Regions from separate parts of the Spongiibacter sp. C9W genome, predicted to be linked through region 1. Evidence: predicted binding sites of a transcription regulator. Region 1 holds the regulator's gene; the other holds the start of a gene.

Region 1 (8,683 bases):
TAGGTGCCCGATACCGAGTTGCGACCGAACATTTGAATATCGCGCGCCGACCACGATCCATCCATGCCGAGCTGACCCCAGCGCTGGATATTTTCCGGGTGGCCACACTTGCGAGTGCTTGAGAAAACCGCATCGACTTCGGCGATGGTCATCCCCTCAATGGGGTTGTCCTTGTGGACAAACACCGCCAGGGCGTCAATAGCCACCGGAACCGCAACGGGTTTGTAGCCATATTTCGCTTCGAAGGCTTCGATCTCTTTGTCCTTCATCTTGCGGCTCATTGGCCCCATGTTTGAAGTGCCTTCTGTCAATGCCGGGGGCGCCGTAGAGGAACCGGCTGCTTGAATCTGGACGTTAACGTTTGGGTAAGCGCGTTTGAAGTCTTCGCTCCAAAGCGTCATCAGGTTTGCCAGGGTATCTGAGCCAACGCTGGAAAAAGTGCCCGATACACCCGCCGCTTTTTCGTACACAGGCAGCGCCGGATCAACTTCAGTGGCTGCCGCCACCCACATAGAGGAAAGGCCAAATGCGGCCGCCATCAGACATTGCTTCAGTTTCACAGGTATCTCCCGATCAATAAAATTGGTAACACGGCTGTCATTTTAGCGGCGCTAGATGACGGATTTATTACAATGAGAAATCAGTTTACCCGAGTGATTAATGAACGTGGAAATAAACAACTGAACGTACTGCCATGCCCCGGCTGGCTGGAGATTTTCATCTCGGCCCGGTGGCGCAACAAAACATGTTTCACGATCGCCAAACCCAAGCCTGTACCGCCGGTATCGAGGGAGCGACTTTGATCAACCCGGTAGAAGCGCTCGGTTAGACGGGGAATGTATTGCGGCTCGATACCAATCCCGCTGTCCTGCACTTCCAACACACCGTGGCTGTCATCCTGGTACCAACGCAGCACAATTCGGTCATCCTCGGCGGTGTAGCGCGCAGCATTTACCGCCAAGTTAGACAGCGCGCTGCGTATTTCCGTCGCCTGCCCTTTCAGGGCAATGGCATCGTCACATTCGATGTCGATCTGGCGATTGCCCTTGGCGGCCGCGAGGGCTTCTTCGCGCACCATTTCCATCAGCGGGCGGATACGTATCACTTCATGCTCGCTGGCTTGAGGGACGGATTCCAGTCGCGACAAGAGCATTAAATCTTGAATGAGGTGGTGCATGCGGCGAGACTGCCGCAGCATTTGATCGATGGCGCGATCCCAGCGCGGATTGTCGCCACCGTGCTCAGAAAACGTCTCCAGGTAACCATTGATCACCGTCAGTGGCGTGCGCAATTCGTGTGACACATTCGCGACAAAATCTTTGCGCATTTTTTCGAGACGGTGGGTTCGCGTGACATCGCGGGCAAACAGTAAACGATTACCCTCCGCGAAAAAGCTGATGCTTAAACTGAGCTGTATCTCGCTGTTTACCGGCGACGCCATTTCAAAGGGCATGGCGTATTTTTCAGCTTCGTAGTAGGCAACAAAATTCGGGTTGCGCACTAAATTCAGCAGCTGCAAGCCGACATCTTCATCCCTGCGCAGCCCAAGTAGATCCATCGCCGCATCGTTGCACCATTCGATGTTGCCGTGACGATCCAGCATCACCACGGCATCTGACATCGATGCAAACGATGAATGTAAGTAATCAATAATTGCTTGTAACTGATCACGATCTCCCGACGCATGCTTCTGCATATCGTAAATCGTGTCGAAAATTTGACCCCACATGCCAATTGCCTCTGGCGGCTCGGTACCCAAGCCTCTATATAACCAGTCGCTCAGTCGTTGAAGTTGCCATAGCAGCCAGGTGCATATCACCGCTGCAACGATAAAAACGGGCCACACTCCAAGGTCGAACGCTGTTGCAAACACTGCCGCCGTTGCCAATGGCAGCACTACGCGAACAAGCTCCGTCTTCCAGCCGTAATACCGCATAGAGCAGCGCTAGGCGCTCACCCCCGTTGCGGAAAAACGGTAGCCAGTACCGCGAACGGTTTGAATCAGCTGCCCGAAGTCTCGCTCGTCGGTCAGCAGCGCTTTGCGAAGCCGGCGAATATGAACATCTACCGTGCGCTCTTCAACATAGACATTGGTGCCCCATACCTGGTCGAGCAGTTGACCACGGCTATAGGCACGCTCTTGGTGGGTCATGAAAAATTTCAGTAATTTAAACTCAGTGGGCCCCATATCCAAAGGCTCACCATTGGCAAACACGCGGTGACTGGCGGGGTCGAGTTTGAGGCCATCCACCTCAATGGTCTCTTCCTGCTCAGGCGAGCTGCCGCGGCGCAACACCGCCTTGATGCGCGCCATTAGCTCTCGGGAAGAAAACGGCTTGGTAATATAGTCGTCGGCACCGACATCCAGGCCCTGAACACGGTTGTCTTCATCGTCTTTAGCGGTGAGCATGATGACCAGCATATCCCGGGTTAATTCTTCCCGGCGCAAGCGGCGCAGCAGCTCAATACCACTGGTGACTGGCATCATCCAGTCCAGCAGTACCAGATCCGGGCGCTGATCAACAATAATTCCGTGCGCTTCCTGCGCATTGCTCGCTTCGATGCAGTCGTAACCGGCAAGCTCTAGCCCTACGCGGATCATCTCGCGAATGGCGGCTTCGTCATCGACGATGAGGATGGTCTTTGTGCTCATGCTCTTCCCTTGTAGCCTGTGGATGCTTGAGCCTGCATTAAAACGGCCTTTAATGACAATTATATGACAACGACTCGATCAAGGCGCCAGCCGTTGCCCCAAGCTTAGTCGAAAACGACAGTTTTATTACCGTGCACTAACACCCTGTCCTCAAGGTGATTGCGAAGCGCGCGGGCCAGTACGCTCTTTTCGACATCCTTACCCAGACGCACCAGGTCATCCTTGCTATGGCGATGCGACACTCGAATGACGTCCTGCTCGATAATCGGGCCCTCATCCAGCTGCTCAGTGACGTAGTGGCTGGTGGCTCCGATCAATTTTACGCCGCGATCATAGGCCTTCTGGTAGGGGTTCGCGCCAATGAAAGAAGGCAAAAAGCTGTGGTGAATATTGATCATTCTGCCGCTGTACGCACGGCAAAATTCCGGAGGAATAATCTGCATATAGCGCGCCAGCACGACACAATCAGCGGCATAGTTCTCTGTTAACTCTTGAATACGGGCGTGGGCCGGTGCCTTGTTTTGAGGGTCGACCGGCACATACTCAAACGGAATTCCATGCCACTCGACCATGCTGCGCAAGTTCTCGTGATTTGAGATCACACAGGGAATATCACAGTACAGCTCGCCGCTATGCCAGCGGTGCAATAAATCTGCAATACAGTGTGAGGCATGGCTTGCCAGAATCACCACCTTGCGCCGCCGCGCTGAGTCGACCAGCTCCCACTCCATGTCATATTCCTGCGCCAAGGGCGTAAATGCCTCGCGCACTGCCTCAGCACCGATGCTCAATGAATCGGCTTTAATCTCGTTGCGCATGAAAAACCAATTGCTGTCGGCATCGGCGTGATAATTGGCCTCGGTTAGCCAGCCCCCTTGATCGGCGACAAATTGGCTCACTTTGGCAACGATGCCAACGCGGTCCGGGCAACTGGTGATCAAACAGTAGGTATGTTCCATCTTTACAACAACATCCTTGCAAAAAAATCTTAACCCTTGTTCAGTATCGCCCGCACCGCCTGAGGCAGGTCTGCGGGAAGTACCACGGTCTTGGCATTGTCGGACGCCGACAGCTCACGCAGCGAGTCAGCGTATTTCTCACCCAGCAGATACAGCACGGGCAATTCATCACCTTTAACCGCTTCCGAAACTAACTCAATCGCTGCACCGCTGGCCTTAGCCAACACCACTTCCGCCTGGGCGTCGCGACGCGATGCTTCCAAGCGCCCCTCAGCTTCGAGGATCGCGGCCTGCTTCTCACCTTCGGCCTTGGTCACCGCCGCGCGGCGTTGACGCTCGGCAGCGGCCTGCTCTTCCATGGCACTTTGCATAGTGGGAGATGGATTAATGTCTTGGATTTCCACCGTTTTCAGTGTGATACCCCAGTCGGAAATATCGTCTGAAATCCCCGCCTTGAGCTTGGCCTTGATTTGCTCCCGCGACGACAGGGCCGAGTCCAACGACATCTCGCCTACAATTGAACGCAGTGCGGTCTGTACCAGGTTTTGGATGGCAATGGTGTAATTCTCAACACCGTAAACAGCTTTCTCAGGAGAGACGATATTTATATAGGCCACCGCGTTGGCGATAATCACCGCATTGTCTTCAGTGATAACCTCCTGGGAGGGGATATCCAACACAATGTCCTTGGTTGTTAAGCGGTAGGCCACTTGATCAACATAGGGAATAATAAAGTTCAAACCGGGGTTCAAGGTGCCGTGGTATTTACCAAGGCGTTGCACAATGTGTTTATAGCCTTGGGGAACGGTCTTCACCCCCATCGACAGCGTGACGACGACCAATACAAACAACGCCCCTGTAATTGCTAAACCATCCATATTCTTCCCCTAAAACCTCGTGAAATGAGCCCGCCAGTAACGGTATTATTCGGCAGCTTTGGCGCCGCGTTGGCGGCGTACTATCAATGAATTACCTGAGATATCTTCAACAATGACCCGGTCTCCAACGATCAAGGGCTCGCGACAAATGTAACTCCATTCGTCATTACCCAGCACCGGTATACTGAAGCGCACCTGCCCCTCGCGGTGGTCCCCAACGCGCGTAACCATACCCTCCTGACCCACAACCTGCTCGCGCGACATGCCCGATAAACTTTTATCTTTCATACGCGGATGCACAAATTTAAACCAGAGGAACAAGTCGACCGCTGACAGCCCCGCCCAGATCAACACTTGAACACTAAAGGGCAAATCCACAACGGCGGTGATCAGCCCCACCGCAATGGCGCTGGCACCGAACCAAAGCATGACAAAGCTGGGAACAAAGACCTCGCTGGCAACCAGTAAAAGCCCCAAAACCATCCAGTGCCAGTACTCTATCGAGCTATTCAGCCAATCCATTTGTGCGCTCCTGCTGCCACGCGATAAGTGAGAGGCATTATTTAGCCACGATCTCACTTAATAGCAAGCGCCAAAGCTGCAAATTCACACTTGATTGGGGCTGCACCCCCACAGCAAACAGCTGGGATTTCCGGTACAATGGCCGATCATTCGAGAGTAGCTACGCCATGTCTTTACCACCGGCCATTTTTAGCCACCACCCCTACTGGGCGGAGTGCTTCGGCACCGCACCATACTTGCCAACCAGCCGCGAGGAAATGGACGCCTTGGGTTGGGACAGCTGCGACATCATTATTGTCACCGGCGATGCCTATGTGGATCACCCTAGCTTTGGCATGGCCGTTATTGGGCGCGTATTGGAAGCGCAGGGCTTTCGCGTTGGCATTATTTCCCAGCCAGACTGGCAGTCGGCAGAGCCCTTCACCACGCTGGGCAAACCTAACCTGTTTTTCGGCGTCGCCGCCGGAAACATGGACTCGATGATTAATCGCTACACAGCAGACCGCCGACTGCGTCACGACGATGCCTACTCACCGGATAACGTCGGTGGCAAGCGCCCCGATCGCGCGGTTATCGTCTATGCCCAGCGCTGCCGCGAAGCCTATAAAGACTGCCCCATTGTTATCGGCTCCATCGAAGCAAGCCTGCGACGCATCGCGCACTACGATTACTGGAGCGACAAAGTCCGCCGCTCAATTCTTATGGACTCGCGCGCGGATATTCTGCTGTATGGCAATGCCGAACGCGCCATTGTCGACCTCGCACACCGGCTGTCTCGCGGCGAGCCGGTGGAGCAAATTCGCGACCTTCGCGGCACCGCATTTATTCGCGACGCAGTGCCTAACGGCTGGACGGTTGTGGACTCCAGCGATATTGACCGACCCGGCAAGGTGGATCCGATCACTAGTCCCTATGTGGACACCAGCGCTGACCCCAGTTGCAAAACCGAACAGGCAAAGGCAGCAAGCGAGCCAGACGCTGCACAGACCATCACTATTATCGACCCCAGGCAGGCCCGTAAAAGCGACGCACCGGCAGATCGAACAGTTATTCGCCTACCCGCTTATGAAACGGTAAAAAAAGACCCCGTCAGTTACGCCCACGCAGCGAGGGTGCTTCACCTGGAAACCAATCCAGGCAACGCACGCGCGCTGGTTCAGCGCCATGGCGACAAGGAAATTTGGCTCAACCCGCCACCCATTCCACTCACGACAGAAGAGCTCGACTGGGTCTTTGAGTTGCCCTATCAGCGCCGCCCTCACCCCCGGTACGGCGAGGCGCGGATTCCCGCGTATGAAATGATTCGCAACTCGGTGAATATCATGCGCGGCTGTTTTGGCGGCTGCAGCTTCTGTTCTATCACCGAACACGAAGGACGGATTATTCAGAGCCGCTCAAAAGACTCGATTGTCAGAGAAGTGGAAAAAATTCGCGACAAAACGCCGGGCTTCACCGGTGTTGTGTCGGACCTCGGCGGCCCCACCGCCAATATGTGGCAACTGACCTGCAAAAGCGAAGCGATTGAAAAAAGCTGTCGTCGCCTATCCTGCGTCTATCCCGGGATTTGCAAAAACTTAAACACTGACCAAACACCGCTTATCGAGCTGTACCGTGAAGTTCGCAACCTGAAAGGTGTTAAAAAAGTCCTTATCGCTTCCGGCCTGCGCTATGACTTGGCCGTGGAAACACCCGAGTACGTCAAAGAACTGGTCTCCCACCACGTTGGTGGCTATTTAAAAATCGCACCCGAGCACTCAGAAGACTCACCACTGAGCAAAATGATGAAACCGGGCATGGGCAGCTACGACCGCTTCAAAGCCATGTTCGACAAATACTCCAAGCAAGCGGGCAAAGAACAGTACCTCATTCCCTACTTTATTGCGGCGCACCCAGGCACCCGCGATGAAGACATGATGAACCTGGCGCTGTGGCTGAAGAGCAACGGCTTTCGCGCCGACCAGGTGCAGGCCTTCTACCCCTCTCCAATGGCCAATGCGACGGCAATGTATTACTCGGGAAAAAACCCGTTACGCAAGGTAAGCCGTCGCAGTGAAAATGTATTCAGCGCTAAGGGATTGAAACAGCGACGTTTACATAAAGCCTACCTGCGTTACCACGACCCTGAAGGCTGGCCTGCGCTGCGCGAATCACTGCTGAAAATGGGACGCAAGGATTTGATTGGCTATGGCAAAAAGCATCTCGTGCCGCCGCGCCAACCGGCAAACTGGAAAAGTAAAAACCCGAAGCGCGGCCGCATGCTAACGCAGCACACTGGACTTCCCCCTAGAAAAACGACATAAAAAATTCATTTTATGGCTGGCAAAAGGCTTTCTATACCTATTCAGACTGTGTATATAATGAGCTTGCTGGCTATAGATGCAGCTTGGTTTTATGTAAAAGCACCACGAAGTCGTTTTTAGTACCTCGTTCTGTTTCATAACTACCCTGCCTATCTCAGCTCAAGCCATACAAGGCAAACTTATAGACAACGAGGTTTTAAGACATGTCCAGAAGCACTGGTAAAGTAAAATGGTTCAACGAGACTAAAGGCTTTGGTTTCATTGAGCAGGATTCCGGCCCAGACGTTTTTGTTCACTTCAGCGCCATCTCTGGCTCTGGCTTCAAAACGCTGGCAGAAGGTCAAGCTGTTGAGTTTGACGTGCAGAGCGGTCAAAAAGGCCCTCAGGCAGCGAACGTAACCGTTATCTAAGCATAGAGCGCGGTGACAAGAAGGCGGCGAAAGCCGCCTTTTTTGTGTCTGCGTTTTCATCACAACCTATTCGCACTGCGTAAAACATCACCGAAATATTTTTCACTTCTACAGGGATATACGCTTTAATCAGCGCAAACAACAAAAAGGACCCCGCATGAAAGCCGCAATAAAAGCTACAGCACTGGCTCTTGGCCTAATGGTCAGCCCCTTCATCCAAGCCGGTGAACACGAATGGCGTTTTGGTGTACTGGCCCACAATAAAGGCCCCATTGCCAGTGAAACGGAAGACGGCCCCGACGTCACGCTGGCGTACTACCACCACTTAAAACAATACAATTGGGGCGGCTTATTTGCTCACGGCGGCGCCGTTATTAACACAGCCGATGGCACCAGCTATCTCTACAGCGGACTCAACCCCAAATGGAACTTCGGTGAATCGCCAGTCTATTTTGAGCTGGGCTTTGGGCTTGCTGTTCACGATGGTGACCTTGAGAAAAAGTCAGCCGAGCGTCGTGAAATGGGCTCTCGAGTGCTGTTTCACACCGAATTTAACCTCGGCTACCAAATTAACCCGCGGTACAGTGTCGGCCTTTACTTAGACCACATTTCCAACGGTGGCATCCTCAACGACGACAACAACCGCGGGCTAGACACCTACGGCGTTCGTCTCGGTCGTCGGTTTTAAGTAAGGTCAGGCAGACGCGCCCCGGCGGTGAGTAATGTACCAGCAATAATGTATGGGCTTACTGCGCCGCTTAAAATCCTCGTCTAGCGACCAAGCACAGCGGTCCGCAATTTCAAAACGCTCAGCCAGCACCTCATCCAGTATGAAGTCGCGCTTATTGGTGGAAAAAATCAACAAGCCATCTTTGGCCAAACAGCGCATCGCCTGAGCAATCAATTCGGCGTGATCGCGCTGGGTGTCCAGCACATCGTCCATTCTCTTTGAATTAGAGAA
Region 2 (8,683 bases), 1.2 Mb from region 1:
GATTCAACATAGCGCACGCGGTGGGTGGCGTTGCCGCGGTTACTGGAAAATTGGAAACGCCGCTCACGGGGGCGTTGCCCGGTGTCTTCGCTGCATGTAGGGGCCGGTGTGTGGGGTTTCATCGCGGCTATCGCTCCGTTGGTGTGAGATGCAGTTTATCAGTCTGAAACAGGGCGGTGCAGCCCAGGCGCATGGGGGCAAAGCTGTCGTCGTTGCGGGGTAGATTCGTCGTGGATACACATTGCGGGCAATTTTATGCGCCACGTATAGTGCGCTGGCATCGTTAACAATAGCTAAAAAAGGATGAGTCATGTCACCGGAATCCTGCAACGGCTGGCGTATTGCCCGCTATCTCGACAACACCCTGGCTGGCGACGAGCTGCGCTGGGTGAGCGAGCCGTTACCCGAATTGGGGGAGGGGCAGCTTCTGCTGGAAACCTGCCTATTGTCGCTCGATGCATCCAATTTACTGTGGCTTAGCGAGAAGCGCGACTACCTGCCGCAGTTGCAGCTGGGCGAATTGATGCGCGGTAATGTGATCGCAAAAGTGGTCGCGTCGCGCCACCCCGACTTCGCGCTTGGTGATTATGTGATGAGTCTGCAGTCGTGGGCCGATTACAAGGTGGTAAGCGGTGATGAGCTGCTTAACGACGGCTTTACGCTGAGGTTTTCTCCCCACACTGATATTCCACTGGATGCCTACATGGGAACGCTGGGGCTCACTGCCTGGTCTGCGCATATTGGCTTGATGACGGTCGGCCGTTTGCAAGCGGGGCAGCGGGTGCTGATTAGCGGGGCGGCGGGTGCTACTGGGTTAATGGCTGCGCAATTGGCCAAGGCTGCCGGAGCTCAGGTGTTTGGTATCGCCGGTGGCAGCCGTAAATGTGAATTCCTCACCGAGCAGCTGGGCTTGGACGGCGCCGTTGATTATCGGGCAAGTCGCGATTTGACCGCCGACATTCGCGAAATGATCCCCGACGGCGTGGAGCTGTTTTTCGACAATGTCGGTGGCGAAATCCTTGATGCCGTGCTGCCCACAATGACTATCGGCGGCTGTATTGTTGCCTCGGGCAGTGTGTCGCAATACGGCAAGCAGGACAGCTACGGCGTGAAGAATTTACCGCTGGTGACGCTGCACCGCTTGCGCATGGAAGGCTTTTTAATTCTGGATCACATGGCTGAGGTGCCTGCTATATTGCAGCAGCTTGAGCAGTGGTTTCTGGCTGGAAAACTGGTAAACCAAAATCAGCTTTTCCACGGTTTGGAAAATGCGCCCAAAGCTCTAGCGACGCTGGCAGAGGGCGGAAATACCGGCAAGCTGGCAGTCTATGTAGGTAAGTATTCACATACCCCTTAATTATTGGTAGATGGGGATATTAATACGAGCGTATTTCTCAATGCTCTGAGTTTGGTCAAATTACGTACAGCAGGCATTCACTGGCAAAGGAGTGTGACATGTTACGTATGGCCATCCTCGGACTTTCAATGACGATTCTTTCAGCTTGCACCACGGCGCGTGACGCGCTCCCGGCACCGTCTTCGCTCGATCTTCAGCGCTTTATGGGAGACTGGTATGTGATCGGTTTTATTCCGCTGTTCCCCGAGCGCGATGCTCACAACGGGATAGAGAGCTACCAGCTTAAGGACGACGGCGGTATCGCCGTGGCTTACCATTTTCGCGATGGCAGTTTCAATGCCCCGCTCAAAACGTATCGCCCCTCGGCAACGGTTGTGGAGGGAACAGCGAACACCCAGTGGAAGATGCAGTTCCTTTGGCCGTTCAAGGCAGACTATCGGGTGGCCTATATCTCTGAGGATTACTCAGAAACCATTATCGGGCGAGAGAAGCGCGACTACGTGTGGCTGATGGCGCGTTCACCGCAGTTGTCGGAGACACGTTATCAGGAGCTTCTGGTGCGCATCGCCGAGATGGGCTACGACCTCAGCGAATTTAAGCGTCAGCCGCAACGCTGGCCAGAGGCGCAGCCGCGGCCGTCTGCTTTTCCGAAATAGTGCCGCACTCCACCCGCTATTGCGGAGAGGGCTGACTGGGGACGGGGTGACAGTGGTAGGGCTGAATGGCAACCGGCAGGGCGCTCATACGGGGAATGCCTGAGAAGCGGTCGTAGTCATCATCCGTGCTGATCAATGCCGAGGTGTTGCTGCCCTCACGGAACAAAATATCCTTCTGTTCAGGGGCAGTCGCGTTTTCAGAAAACGCCCCGTCACCGTAGGCATGGGCCATCGATAGTACGCCGGGTTTCAGTGTTTTATCGGCGTTGGCAATGCCAACAATCGCCCCATGCGCCGAGCGAATCTCAATGTAATCGCCATCATTGAGGCCGAGTGCTGCGAGATCATCCGGGTGCAAGTAGGCTGGATTGTACGGGCGTTTGGTTTTCACCAAGCGTGGCAGATCCCGCAGCGATGAGTTGTAGGCGTTTTTCATTCGGCGCGACACCAATGTAAACGGAAAGCGGTCATCGCGCGGCCTGGCCGCCACTGCGGCGTCAAGTTCGTCCATCATATCGGGGTTACCAATATCCAGCCGGGCTGTGCAGTCGGGGCGCTTGGCGGCGGCGACAATCTTCTCGGGGAACAGCGCGCCGTTCGGGTGCTTTTTCACTTCATCCAAGGGAATGCGAGAGCGGTTGCACAACAGCTCCAGCATGTCGTCGCTGGTAGGTTTGTTGTCCATATCCAGCATCACAAAGTCGCGCTCCTCACGCACCGTCGCCGTGCGCGATTGCATTGGGAAGCTGAATAGCCCAATGCCTAAACGCTGGGCCAGGCCGTAATAAAACTCCCACTCCTCGATTAAGTCGGAGCCCTCGGGCGTGTCCATCAACGCCGGGGCATACATGCCGAAGGGCTCACACAGCCCCCAGTGGTAGGAGAAGTTTTCCAGGTGCTCGACGGCGAGCGAAATGGTTGGCACTTCGTAGCTGACTTTCGGAGCAATAATGTAGTCGGCCAGTTTGGCGGTGGCCGACATTTTGATATCCACGTGAACCAGCAGCTCGAGCTTTTTCATCGCCGCCACGGTTTTCTGCTGGTCGGGCCAGGCCGCCACGGGGTTGCCGCTGTTGACGATAAGCGCCTTCACCTGGCCTTCGCCTTCCAGCAAAATCTCGTCTGCTAATGCCGCGGTGGGCATGCCTGCCGCGCTCTGCGAAAGGCCGCGCACGCGCAATGCTTCGCCAACATTGTGATAGGGGGCGGGGTCGGCCGCTTCGGCGATGGGCGTTGCCCGCGGCAGCAGTACACCGGGGTTGGCGACGGGCTCGCCCTCGCGCACGAAGCGGCCGCACAGGGTGTTCAGGCACAGCAGTAAATATTCGGTCAGCGAGCTGTGGCCGGACATATTGGCGCCGGTTAGGCCCGTGGCGACGCCGCGCTTAGCCATAGCAAATACCCGCGCAGCCTCAACAATTTGCTCAGCGGGAACGTCGGCGCGGGCAGCCGCATGCTCTGGGGTGTAGGGGGCAACGGCATTTTTCAGCTCGGTAAAACCTTTTACGTTTTCGGTAATAAAGGCGTCGTCGTATAACTGCTCTTTGATGATGACATGCAGCATTGCCGCCAGCACCGCGACATCTTCGCCGGGCGTTGGGCGCAGGTGAATTTGTGCGCGCGCGGCGGTTTCGGTTTTGCGCGGGTCGATCACGATGAGTTTCATACCATCTTTGATCTTGTCGGTGAGGCGTCGCGCGGGGTTTTGGCTGGGCACGCCGCCGGCAATCGTCACCATGGGGTTGCCGCCAAGCATCAGCCAAACATCGGAGTCGGCAAAGGCCTGGGGGCCGGCTTTCCAGTGACCGAGCATGGCGTTGGCGATATCTTTGCCCGGTTGGTCGATGGTGGCGCTGGCAAATATCATCGGTGATCCCAGCGAGGCCACCAGTGAGCCAAGCAACGTACCGGCGGCGGGGTAGGGGCCGGAGTAAGTGCCGAAATAAGCGGCCAGTGCGCGAGGCCCGTGTTGGTCGACGATGACCCGCAATTTTTCGGCAATTTCGTCCATCGCCTGCTCAATCGCGATGGGCTCAAAGCGGCCATCAGGCATGCGTTTCAGCGAGTGCAGCAAGCGGTCGGGGTGGCGAATATGCTCCACCGAGGCCTGGCCGCGACTGCAGCAAAATCCGTGATAGGTGGGGCTGGCCTTGTTGCCAGTCACCTTAACCGGGAGGCCATCTTCCATTTCCACAATGACCGGACAGGCGGCGTGGCACATTCGGCAAATTGAGGCATGTTGGCTGCGCGAGGACATCGTCGACTCCCAAAAAGGCTAGAGGTGTGGAGCGTGGCTGGACTATAGAAATGCACATGGTATAAATCAAATTATTAAATTTTATAAAAGATATAAAAATGAACGATATCTTGAAGGCCGACTTGAATGCCCTGAAGGTGCTGGATGTGCTTCTGGATGAGTGCAGTGTTTCTCAGGCGGCAAAGCGGTTGCATGTCACCCAGCCGAGTGTCAGCTACACATTGCAAAAACTGCGCGATTTGTTCGACGACCCCTTGTTTGTGCGCAACCCCCGGGGGTTAACGCCAACCTCCCGTGCTGAATCACTGCGGCCTGCCATCAAACAGTTGCTCAGCGATGCTCAGCAGTTGATCGCGCCGCCGCTATTTGTCCCCGAGGAGGCTGAATTCACACTGTCGGTCTCCGCGAATGACTACCTGCAAATCGCCCTGTTAGTGCCGCTGGTTCAGCGAATTCGTGCCCTCGCGCCAAAGGTGAAAGTTGCCCTGTTCGATCTGGACAGCAAGGCGGCTGCCGAGCGCGTTCGTGGCGGCGACCTGGATCTGATGTTGAGTTTTCCGCAGGCCCTGCCTGCCGACTTTTCCAGCGAAGAGCTTTTTACCGACCCTTATATCGCGGCGGCAAGGCAGGGGCACCCGCTGGCAGACCAGCAAGCCTCCGCAGAGTCGTTTTTACGCTACGACCATGTCATTGTTTCGCCCACGGGGTTTGCTTTTGAGGGAGGCCTGTTCCGCGACCTGCATCACTCGCCGTTACTCGACAAAGTGGCGGTTACGCTGCCCAATTTTGCGGTGTTGCCGAGTTTGCTGGCGGGCAGCGATCTCATCGCGATGATCCCGCGCCGGCTGTTATCGGTAATGTCTGGCCCGCTGAGTGAGGTAAAGATTGCGGCGACGATGCCGTCGATCACCGTCGCCGCAGCGTGGCATCCGCGCCTGGACCATGATCTCGCCCACCGCTGGGTGCGCAAGCTGTTGCGTGCAGAGGCGCTGCTGGCCTGAGGGTCAGCCCGGAATGTTATCTCGCTGTCATATAACTATGCTAAAACCTATAGGGCTGTCATCTCGGTGTCACACGGCTGCCATTTTTTAGCGCTGGGCGCTGCGGTCAAGTAATAGAAAATATTAGTTAGAAAACTAGAGGGGAAGGTTGGATGAATCCATTACTTAAAGAAGCGGAGCGCAAGGGCTGGTCGCGGCGACTATTTCTGCGCAACCTGTTGTTCTCGGCAGGCAGTGTTGCCACGGCAAGCTGGTTGACCGCCTGTGGTGGCAGTTCGTCCAGTTCCAGCAGCAATGGTAGTGCGACGTTCTCCAGTAAATTTCGCAACATAGGCCCTCTGCAAGAGCCCAATGACGACGGCATTCGCCTGCCCCTGGGGTTCACCTCCCGTCAGTTGGCGGTATTTGGCGAGCCGCCAGTACCCAGTGTTGACCCGCTGTTCTTCTGGCATTCAGACCCCGATGGCGGCGGCACATTCAGAACCGACGACGGTGGCTGGATCTACGTTAGTAACTCCGAAGCGCGCGACCTGACAACGATTCGCGACCAGGACCCGACTGGGGAATTCCGACGCAATCTAGACCGCGATACCGCCGCGTTCTTGCCGCCATTTTTCGGCGGCGGGGTCAGTGCCTTGCGCTTTGATGCGGCGGGTAATCTTGTCGATGCCTACCCCTGCCAGCGCGGTACCACCACGAATTGCTCTGGCGGCGCCACCCCCTGGGGAACCTGGATTAACGGCGAGGAGATCTGGGACGGCAAGATGTTTGAATGCAGCCCGCTTCGCGACGGCGGCGAGGCTGTTGAGCTGCCGTGCTTCGGCCGCAAAGCCCACGAAATGGTGGCGGTTGATGCCGAGCGCCGAGCGATTTACCACACCGAAGATATCGACAGCGAGACCGACCGCTTCTATCGCACCGCCTGGACGAGCAGCAGCTGGCCGGTAGCCAATGAGCGCCCCGACATGGCTGCCGGGAAACTGCAGGTGCTGTATGTGCCTGCGGGCATTGATGCCGCGCGTGCCGGCCCCACGCCGATTGTATGGAACGATGCCATTGACGACGGCCGCGCTCAGCCTGCAACGGTGGGTGAGGTCGACGCCACGATCTTTGGTGGCAATGAAGGCGTTTGGTACCTCAATGGCTTTATCTTCTTCTCCACGAAGAGTGACGACAATATCTGGGCCATTGATATTGACGGCGAAACCATCGAGAGCATCTACGCCCCTCGGGATGACGTGGCAGGCTCCCCCTTCGACAATGCCGAAGAGCCGATGACAGGGGTGGACAATATTGCCATGACCCTGGACGGTGAAATGCTGGTGGTGGAAGACGGCGGTTTTATGCGCTGCATGGTGCTGTTGCCGGACCGAACCACCATTCCGCTGTTACAGCTTCCCGGCAACCCTAGCCTCACTGAGGTGACTGGCATTGCCATTGCCCCCACTGGGGACCGCTTATACGTATCCGGGCAGCGCAGCCGTCCTTTAGGCTTGTTGCCGCCGGAATTGGAACCCGGCTCGCCTATTCCAACCCGCGTGGCAGGCGTCACCTATGAAATTCAAATGCCGTTTAAAGTGAGAGTGGATCGTCCGCTGGCGAAGGCATTGAGCTAACGACAACTGCTCATATTCGATAGGCCGCATACGCGGCCTTTTTTATGATTAAAACTGGTTTATATCGGCCTATTTAGAGCTCAATTTGTACCGATTGGAAGGTGTCGAGAACGGGGCTTGCCACCTCTTTCATAAAGCGCTGGTGGCTGGGGTGATTAACATAGGTTTTTAAGTCAGCCTCGCAGAGAAACTCGGCCACTAACGCGTTGTCGGCATTGCCGCGATACAGTTTTGCATCGGGGCCAAAGTGGTAGGAGACCATCTCTGGAATATCTTCTGGAAGGCGGGCTAGCCCCTGGCTAACAGCGTCTATTTCAGTTTGCGTGGTTTCGGGCTTCCACGTGAGTAGTACGATGTGTTTAATCATTTTAATCCCGTAAACATAGTGGATGTGCGTGCCTGGGCGCCTGTGTGGCCGCTGCAGACCCATTCGCGATGGTGGTTAAGTAATATTGTTGGACTCCGACCATATGCGCAGATCGTCCAAAATTTTCAGCGCACTGCGGCCGAAGTCTGTCAGCGCATAATTGACGGCGATCGGGCGCTCGCTGATCACGGTACGCGTCACCATATTGCGCGCTTCAAGCTCTTTCAGGCGTTGATCTATCATCTTCTTACTTGCCCCGCCGAGCATTCGTACCAGGTCATTAAACCGTACTGGGCCGTCTTTTAGGTGGTAAATAATTGAGCCAGTCCATTTTCCACCAATCACCCTCATGCCGCGCTCAATCGAGCAGGGCTCCAGGCAGGCATCACTGGCGGTTCGGCGGCCTCGTTCGTCAACGTTCACCCGTGCTTTCATTGTGTGCTTTCCCCGTTCTTCGCCCAACTGTACCCGTTGGGCTGATTCAAAGGTAACTAAAAGGTAACTGGTTGTTTTTGGTAACCACTGCCGATATCGTCCTCTCATTGCTTGGCTTAATCAAGTCCTGACCTGACTGGAGGGTTTCATGAGTAATATTCTGATTATCAATGGGCATCAGCCCTATGACTTCGCAAAGGGCGAGTTAAACGCAGCCTTCGTTGCCGCCGCTGCAGCCTACTTTGGCGAGTGCGGCGACGCCGTGCGCCAGACGGTTGTTGCCGATGGCTACAATGTTGATGAGGAGGTGGCTAACCATCAGTGGGCAGATGTTGTGCTGATGCAATTCCCCGCGAACTGGATGGGGGTACCCTGGTCTTTCAAAAAGTACATGGACGAGGTGTATACCGCAGGCATGGATGGGCGACTGTGCGAAGGGGACGGCCGCAGCGCCGCTGAGCCCAAGCGCAACTATGGCACTGGGGGAGTGTTGGCGAACACACGCTACATGTTGTCGGTGACGTTCAATGCCCCAAAGGAGGCCTTTGACGATCCCGCTGAGCCATTTTTTAGCGGCATGAGTGTCGATGATTTACTCGCACCAGTTCATTTAAATATGAAGTTTTTTGCCGCGACGCCGCTGCCTACTTTCTCTGCGCACGATGTGATGAAGGCGCCTGATATCGACAGTGACTTTACGCGTTTTCAACGCCACCTCGCCACTCACCTTTAATGGTTTTACCTGGGAGATGCCATTATGACAACGCCTAAACTAGAAGCGGGTATGCCTTTTCCGAGCATACACGTTACCGCCGAAGATCAAACGACTCGCGATATTACTGCGCCACAGAATGGGTGTGACTGGATGATGATTGTCGTCTATCGCGGCAAGCATTGCCCTCTGTGTACGCGGTACTTGAACAGTCTGGAGGAGGTCAGAGAGACGCTCAGAAATAGTGGGGTAGATATTGCCGCGGTGTCCGCCGATAGCCCT

The links. The regulator PhoB, encoded in region 1, activates phosphate uptake and scavenging genes when phosphate is short. The targets are predictions, from matches to a motif close to TGTCATAAANNTGTAACA.
Region 2: the regulator PhoB is predicted to act here: its motif matches at 5,328-5,345, upstream of AC2Q8J_RS06875 (alkaline phosphatase PhoX).

The regions. Positions count from the first base shown of each region.
Region 1 is NZ_CM170672.1:208,750-217,432, reverse strand. Features, by position in the region: gene AC2Q8J_RS00995 (PstS family phosphate ABC transporter substrate-binding protein) at 1-560, opposite strand, end outside; gene phoR (phosphate regulon sensor histidine kinase PhoR) at 641-1,936, opposite strand; gene phoB (phosphate regulon transcriptional regulator PhoB) at 1,946-2,653, opposite strand; gene purU (formyltetrahydrofolate deformylase) at 2,758-3,612, opposite strand; gene AC2Q8J_RS00975 (SPFH domain-containing protein) at 3,642-4,490, opposite strand; gene AC2Q8J_RS00970 (NfeD family protein) at 4,536-5,012, opposite strand; gene AC2Q8J_RS00965 (YgiQ family radical SAM protein) at 5,180-7,312, shown strand; gene AC2Q8J_RS00960 (cold-shock protein) at 7,516-7,722, shown strand; gene AC2Q8J_RS00955 (acyloxyacyl hydrolase) at 7,880-8,410, shown strand; gene rlmKL (bifunctional 23S rRNA (guanine(2069)-N(7))-methyltransferase RlmK/23S rRNA (guanine(2445)-N(2))-methyltransferase RlmL) at 8,417-8,683, opposite strand, start outside.
Region 2 is NZ_CM170672.1:1,441,399-1,450,081, reverse strand. Features, by position in the region: gene AC2Q8J_RS06900 (hypothetical protein) at 1-122, opposite strand, end outside; gene AC2Q8J_RS06895 (MDR family NADP-dependent oxidoreductase) at 311-1,357, shown strand; gene AC2Q8J_RS06890 (lipocalin family protein) at 1,456-2,013, shown strand; gene AC2Q8J_RS06885 (molybdopterin-containing oxidoreductase family protein) at 2,030-4,270, opposite strand; gene AC2Q8J_RS06880 (LysR family transcriptional regulator) at 4,369-5,271, shown strand; gene AC2Q8J_RS06875 (alkaline phosphatase PhoX) at 5,424-6,887, shown strand; gene AC2Q8J_RS06870 (Dabb family protein) at 6,961-7,254, opposite strand; gene AC2Q8J_RS06865 (winged helix-turn-helix transcriptional regulator) at 7,330-7,689, opposite strand; gene AC2Q8J_RS06860 (NAD(P)H-dependent oxidoreductase) at 7,838-8,422, shown strand; gene AC2Q8J_RS06855 (redoxin domain-containing protein) at 8,447-8,683, shown strand, end outside.